DNA from 2 places in the Methylorubrum extorquens genome. Region 1 is predicted to be linked to the other one. Evidence: predicted binding sites of a transcription regulator. Region 1 holds the regulator's gene; the other holds the start of a gene.
What was found. Region 1 encodes PhoB, which activates phosphate uptake and scavenging genes when phosphate is short. Its sites were predicted from a motif close to TGTCATNNANCTGTCAT; they were not measured.
Positions count from the first base shown of each region.

Region 1 (3,402 bases):
CCTAAGGCCGAGCTCGACGTGCGCGTAGAGGAATCCCTGCGCAAGGCCGCGTTGTGGGACGAGGTCAAGGACAAGCTCAAGCAGTCCGGCACCGGCCTCTCCGGCGGTCAGCAGCAGCGCCTCTGCATCGCCCGCACCGTGGCGCAGCGCCCCGAGGTGATCCTGTTCGACGAGCCGACCTCGGCGCTCGACCCGATCTCCACCGGCCGCATCGAGGAGCTGATCGAGCAGTTGCGGACCGAGTTCACGATCGTCATCGTGACCCACAACATGCAGCAGGCCGCCCGCATCTCGCAGTTCACGGCGTTCATGTATCTCGGCGAGCTGATCGAGTTCGACGCGACCACGAAGATCTTCATGAACCCGGCCAAGCGGCAGACCCAGGACTACATCACCGGCCGCTTCGGCTGAGATCGACCGCGACTGCAAGGCAGTCGCGGCCCCCCTGCGCCCTCTTTGAGACGCGCCCTCTTCCGCCGGACCCGTGTCCATCGCAGTTTGAGTGCGCCCTCGTCCGACCGCCTGATCGGGAAATTCGCGACATGGCCGACCATATCGTCTCCTCCTACGACACCGACCTCGAGAACCTGCGCCGCTCGATCGCCGAGATGGGCGGCGTGGCCGAGAAGATGATGACGGATGCCACCGACGCGCTGGTGCGCCGGGATACCACCCTCGCCCAGGCGGTGATCGTCGCCGACAAGCGCCTCGACCTGCTGCAGCGGGAGATCGAGGAGCGCTCGGTTCTCCTCATCGCCCGGCGCCAGCCGCTGGCCATCGACCTGCGCGAGACGATCTCCGGTATCCGCGTCTCGGGCGACCTCGAGCGGATCGGCGATCTGGCCAAGAACATCGCCAAGCGCGTCGTGGCGATCAGCGATCAGGCCCAGCCGCAGAAGATCGTGCTCGGCGTCCAGCACATGAGCGACCTCGTGCAGGAGCAGCTCAAGGACGTGCTCGATGCCTATGCCAGCCGCGACGTGACCGCTGCCCACGAGGTTTGGGAGCGGGACAGCGCCATCGACGCGCTCTACAATTCGCTGTTCCGGGAACTCCTGACCTACATGATGGAGGATCCGCGCAACATCTCGTTCTGTACGCACCTATTGTTCTGCGCCAAGAACGTCGAGCGGATCGGCGATCACACCACCAACGTCGCCGAAACCATTGAATACCTCGTCACCGGTGAGACGCCGACGGCCGAGCGGCCCAAGAACGACGCTTCGAACTACGCGACGATTACGCCGGGCGCCTAAGGGTTAGGCGGAGCGGCGATCAAGAGACGCCTCCGGCTCCTCTCACGAGGGCCGGGCGTGACGGATGGAAAGACGGGCGATGACGAGTGCGCACATTCTGATCGTCGAGGACGAGGAATCCCTGACGACCCTGCTGCGCTACAATCTCGAAGCGGAGGGTTTCCAAGTCGATGTCGCGGTCCGCGGCGACGAGGCCGACCTTCGCCTGCATGAGACGACGCCCGACCTCGTCCTCCTCGACTGGATGGTGCCGGGCCTCTCGGGGATCGAGCTGTGCCGGCGGATCCGTGCCCGCCGCGAAACGGAGCGCCTGCCGGTCATCATGCTGACCGCCCGCGGCGAGGAGACCGACCGGGTGCGCGGCCTCTCGACCGGCGCCGACGACTACGTCGTCAAGCCGTTCTCCGTGCCGGAACTGCTCGCCCGCGTCCGTGCGCTCCTGCGCCGTGCCAAGCCCACCCACGTCTCCGACATGCTCGTGGCCGGCGACATCGAGCTCGACCGCGTCAGCCACCGCATCCGCCGGCAGGGCCGCGAGATCCATCTCGGTCCGACCGAGTTCAAGCTGCTCGAATACCTGATGCAGAGCCCGGGCCGGGTCTTCTCGCGGGAGCAGCTGCTCGACGGCGTGTGGGGCCACGATGTCTACATCGACGAGCGCACGGTCGATGTTCATGTCGGCCGCCTGCGCAAGGCGATCAACCGCCCGCGCCAGAGCGACCCGATCCGCACCGTGCGCGGCTCCGGATACTCGTTCGACGAGATGTTCGCCGGAGCGGAGTGATACGGCCTCCGGCCGGTCATTTCGCGGTTCCGCACCTCTCCGTCACCGCAAGGCGAAGCCGAGGCGATTCAGGGCACGACCCCTGCAGATCGTGCCCGGCCGGAGCCTTTAGCGGAAGCCGGCGACGCGGCGGTCGCGCTTACGCTCGGCGGCCGGCTGATAGGCGATCTGCGCGTGCTGGGTGCAGTAGGGCAGGCCCGTGATCGCGCGGCCGCCGCAGAAGCGGAAGTCCGGCGAGGTCGGGTCGCCCATCGGCCAGCGGCACATCGACTCGCGCAGGTCCATGATGGTGACCCGCTCGGAGACCGCCAGAGCCACCGGCTCCGGGGCGGGCTTTTTCGGCAGCGGAAAGTCCGGTGCCGGTCTGTGCGCGACGATCGCGGGCGGCTCCGGCAGCGTCGGCTCCTCGACCACCACGGCCTGCATCTCGACCTCGGCGGCCAGCTCGTCCCGGCGCCGACCCTGAGACGACGAACCCATCGGCTTGACGCGGCCGGAGAGTCCGAGGCGATGCACCTTGCCGATGACCGCGTTGCGCGAGACGCCGCCGATCTGGAGGGCGATCTGGCTGGCGCTCAAGCCGTCGTCCCATAGGCGACGAAGCAGCTCCACGCGCTCATCCGTCCAGCTCGGGACCGCTTCCGTCATTGTCCCCTCCACGTCGAAACATCCTTGAACGCAAAGACCGACCGACAGCGCGGCTCTGCTGCCACGCATGGCGACAGCAGGCATGGCCAGGGGCCGCAATCCGGCCCTGCACATGTCGGTTAACAGACGCCAAAGATGCCGTTGGCGACGCTGTGGAGACTACAGGACAGCTCGGCCGCGGAGCAAGGGTCCGTGCGTCTCGCGGTCCGGTTTCCCCCGGCAATCCGGCTCCCATGACGCCGGTCCGGATCGGTTCCGGCGGCGGGGCGAGCGAATCCTCCGCTAGTCGTTAACGCATTGCGTAAACTTGATCTTTTTCGAGCAAGCGGATCAAGCCATGTCCGATTGGCCGAGGGGGCGGGCGGTTGCGCGGACGGCCGGCATATTCGCGGTCGCGTCGGGAGCGCGATCGAAAAAGATTGTCCGGGCGGTCGGGATGACTATGTGACGGACGTCGTCCGCCGGCCTGCCGCCTGTGGACAACCGTCCTCGATCGGATCTCGATCGGATTTTGGGAGATCGCATGCGACTGCGCCTCGCGCCGGCCCTTTTCCTCCTTGCCGCGATGCCGGGAAGCGCGATGGCCGCGGGGCCGGCCGCGCCGGTTCCGAACGAGGCGGCGATCCGGTTGACCAATCACCGCGCGGTCTACGACCTGTCGCTGGCGCGCTCCGAGGGAACGCGGGCGGTCGAGGGCGTGCGCGGGCGCATCGT
Region 1 covers NZ_JALJXF010000001.1:970,245-973,646, reverse strand. Annotated here, with positions in the region: gene pstB (phosphate ABC transporter ATP-binding protein PstB) at 1-411, shown strand, start outside; gene phoU (phosphate signaling complex protein PhoU) at 543-1,256, shown strand; gene phoB (phosphate regulon transcriptional regulator PhoB) at 1,336-2,040, shown strand; gene J2W78_RS04650 (GcrA family cell cycle regulator) at 2,149-2,688, opposite strand; gene J2W78_RS04645 (cell envelope integrity EipB family protein) at 3,212-3,402, shown strand, end outside.

Region 2 (3,402 bases), 3.3 Mb from region 1:
CGGCGCCTTGGCGGGCGCAGGCCTCGTCGCGGCGCTCTCCCTGAGCGGACGTGATACAGAGGAAGCCGATCGCCCCGTCCAGCAGATCGCCGAAACCCCGGCCCCGCAGACGACGCCCACCGGATCGCCGCCGGCCTCGGAGCGCGTCCCGGCGGCGGAGGAGCCGGCCCCCGATGCACCACCCGCGGACGCGCCGGGGACCACGGCCGAGCGTCCGCCCGAGCCGGAGGCGCCGCGCAAGGGCGCCAACGCCATCGTCGGCGTGCCGGAGGTGATCGACACGGCGACGCTGCGCGTCGGCGGCAAGGTCGTGCGCCTGTTCGGCGTCGAGTGGGTCCGCGGCGGCCAGTCCGACGAGCTAAATAAGTATCTCCGCAAGCGCTCGGTGACCTGCCAGCCCGCGCCCGGCAGCAGCGCGCATATCTGCACCGTGGAGGGCCGCGACCTCTCCGAGGTGGTGCTGTTCAACGGCGGCGGTCGCGCCTCATCCGAGGCGACGCCGGATCTCGCGGCGGCCGAGGATCACGCCCGCACCGAGCGGCTCGGCGTCTGGAAGCGGTGAGGCGGTGGGTCCAGGCCTATCCCGGCTTCTTCAAAGCAAGGGCTGGCGCGCCGCCGCATCCTCGCGGGCACATAGCGTGGGGTCAGGCTTTGCCCCCTCCCCGCTCAGCGCGCGTTTGAGGTCGGCCCGGGCGCGCTCCAGATCGGTGCGGAACTCGGGATCGGCGAGCAGCACGGCGACCAGCGCCGAGGCGCCGGTGCGGGCGGCCTCGACATCGCTGAGCCAGTGGACGCCGCACACCACGCGGCTCTCGCCGTAGAGCCGGCTCCGCACTAGGAACTGCGTCGCCTTCTCCGGCATCAGGTTCGCCATGATCATCCCGTAGGCCCAGCCCTGGCCGGAATGGCCGGAGGGATAGCTGAAGCTGTCGGCGAGCTCGGCCGTGCGGGCGACGCAAATCGGCAGATCGTTGCCGACGAAGGGGCGCAGACGGCGGTAGCGCCGCTTGGCCACACGGGTGGCGCGGGCGATGTCGATGCGGGCCCGGTCGAGGAGCCGCATCAGGTCGGGCACGCGCCCCTGGTCGATGCGCTGGCCGAGGACGCAGGCATAGTCCTCGAGAAGCGCGGCGCCGCCATCGGCGACGTCGTTGGTGGCGAGCGCCCAGCGCGGGCTGCCCTGGAAGGCCCGGGTCGCGTTGTAGACCGCCCGGTCCGCCGCCTCCGCCGCCGAGTGGCCCGCGGGGGGCGGAGGCAGGATCGCCACGAGGTTCGGCGTCGCCTCCTCGCTGAGATAGCCCTTCGGGGCAGCGGCCGCGAGCTTGTCCTTCTCCAGAGAGGGCGCGGAGGTCGCCGGACTGGCCGGTGCCGCCGGCTCGGCCTTGACGGGGACGATTTGGAGCGGCGGGACGGCGAGGGTCAGCGCCACCAGGGCGGCCAAGCGCACCGGCGCACGGGTCGGGCGGGTCATCGGAGGAGAAGCTTTCAGGCGCCGGGGCTGAACGGATCGTGGCGGAGGCCAGGAGCGGGCTTCAGTTTCGAACTGATGCTTCCGGCCTGTCTAGAAGGGACGTGCGACGGATGCGTCACAGTCCCAATCCGGTGTCAGGCCGCAGCGCTTTTTCGGCCTGGCGTCAGGGCGTCCGGATCGCGGCGGCGACCTCGCGGAAGAACTCCTCGTGGGCGCTCAGCGCCCCCGGTACGGTGAGAGCCGAGACGCGGCCCGTGCCGATCAACGCATCCATCTCGGCGCCCGAGCGGCGCGGCGCCTTCTCCGGACGCAGCACCTGCACGGGCGGCAGATCGCCCCCGAACGAAGCCAGGAATTGCTCGCGCGAAGAGGCTGGATCGAGGCCGCCCGTGACGAAGGCTGCGGTGCCGAATCGGCCCCGGCTCTGGCGGGTGATGCGGTGCTTGGCGGCGATCACGGCCGGCGTGACATGCGCCGGCTCGGCATAGACATGGGCGCGCATCATCCGCCCGATGATCGGCCGGCTGATGTTGATCCGGTAGAGCGCTTCGCCGAGGAGCGGCGTCTCGACCGCGCGACGAATTCGGCCGAACCACGCGGCGCGCTCCGGCCCCATCGCGGTCGGCAGGGGCCCGCGCCAGGTCGGCGCCACGAGCACGAGCCGTGCAAACGCGCCGGGATGGCGGCGTGCGGCGGCGACGAGGTAGGGCGCGGCGTGGCCCGCGGCGACGCCGAGCGCGTAGGGGCCGGGTGCGGCCGCCAGCAGCGCATCGAGGAAGGCGTGGAGGTTGGCGGGATTCAGCGGCAGCCGGGCCCGCGGATGCGCGCCGAAGCCCGGCCAGTCGGGCACGAGGCAGCGATGCGTCGCGCCGAGCTCGCGGGCAAGGGGCAGCATCTCCTCGCGCGCCGAGATCGAGGAAAGGGCGGGCAGGAGCAACGCGTCGGCGCCCTCCCCGATCACGGCACAGGGCGTCGCCACCCGGTGCCCCGCGACGGTGAGGTCGAGGGTCCGGGTGGCGGGCGACGGGCTGGCCGACGCCATCAGGTCCGCAGCAGCTCGTTGATACCGGTCTTGGCGCGGGTGCCGGCATCGACGCGCTTGACGATCACGGCGCAGTAGAGGCCGGGGCCGGGGGTGCCGTCGGGCAACGGCTTGCCGGGCGTCGTGCCCGATACCACCACGGAGTAGGGCGGCACGCGGCCGTAGAAGGTCTCGCCCGTATTGCGGTCGATGATGCGGGTCGAGGCGCCGATATAGACGCCCATCGACAGGACCGAGCCCTCGCCGATGATCACGCCTTCGGCGACCTCGGCGCGGGCGCCGACGAAGCAGTTGTCCTCGATGATAACCGGGTTGGCCTGGAGCGGCTCCAGCACGCCGGCGATGCCGGCGCCACCCGAGATGTGACAGTTCTTCCCGACCTGGGCGCAGGAGCCGATCGTCACCCAGGTATCGACCATGGTGCCCTCGCCGACATGGGCGCCGAGGTTGATGAAGCTCGGCATCAGCACCGCGCCCGGCGCGATGTAGGAGCCGCGGCGCACGAAGCAGCCCGGCACGGCGCGGAAGCCCGCGGCGCGGAACTCGGCCTCGCCCCAACCGGAAAACTTCGAGGGCACCTTGTCCCACCACGGGGAGGAGCCGGGGCCGCCCTCGATCGGCACCATGTCGTTGAGGCGGAAGGAGAGCAGCACCGCCTTCTTGAGCCACTGGTTGACCTGCCAGGAGTCACCCGCCTTCTCGGCGACGCGGGCCTGACCGGAATCGAGCAGGTTCAGCGCCTCGTCCACCGCCTCGCGCACCGCGCCGGTGGTCGCGGTCGAGATGCCGGCGCGCTCCTCCCAGGCGGCTTCGATGGTCTTTTCGAGATCGGCGTGTGACATCGGGGCTTTCCGGACTAGAGCGCATTCCGACGAAGTGGTTACCGGTT
Region 2 covers NZ_JALJXF010000001.1:4,296,604-4,300,005, forward strand. Annotated here, with positions in the region: gene J2W78_RS20075 (thermonuclease family protein) at 1-562, shown strand, start outside; gene J2W78_RS20080 (acid phosphatase) at 593-1,471, opposite strand; gene J2W78_RS20085 (alpha/beta fold hydrolase) at 1,635-2,513, opposite strand; gene dapD (2,3,4,5-tetrahydropyridine-2,6-dicarboxylate N-succinyltransferase) at 2,513-3,355, opposite strand.
Region 2: the regulator PhoB is predicted to act here: its motif matches at 1,575-1,591, upstream of J2W78_RS20080 (acid phosphatase).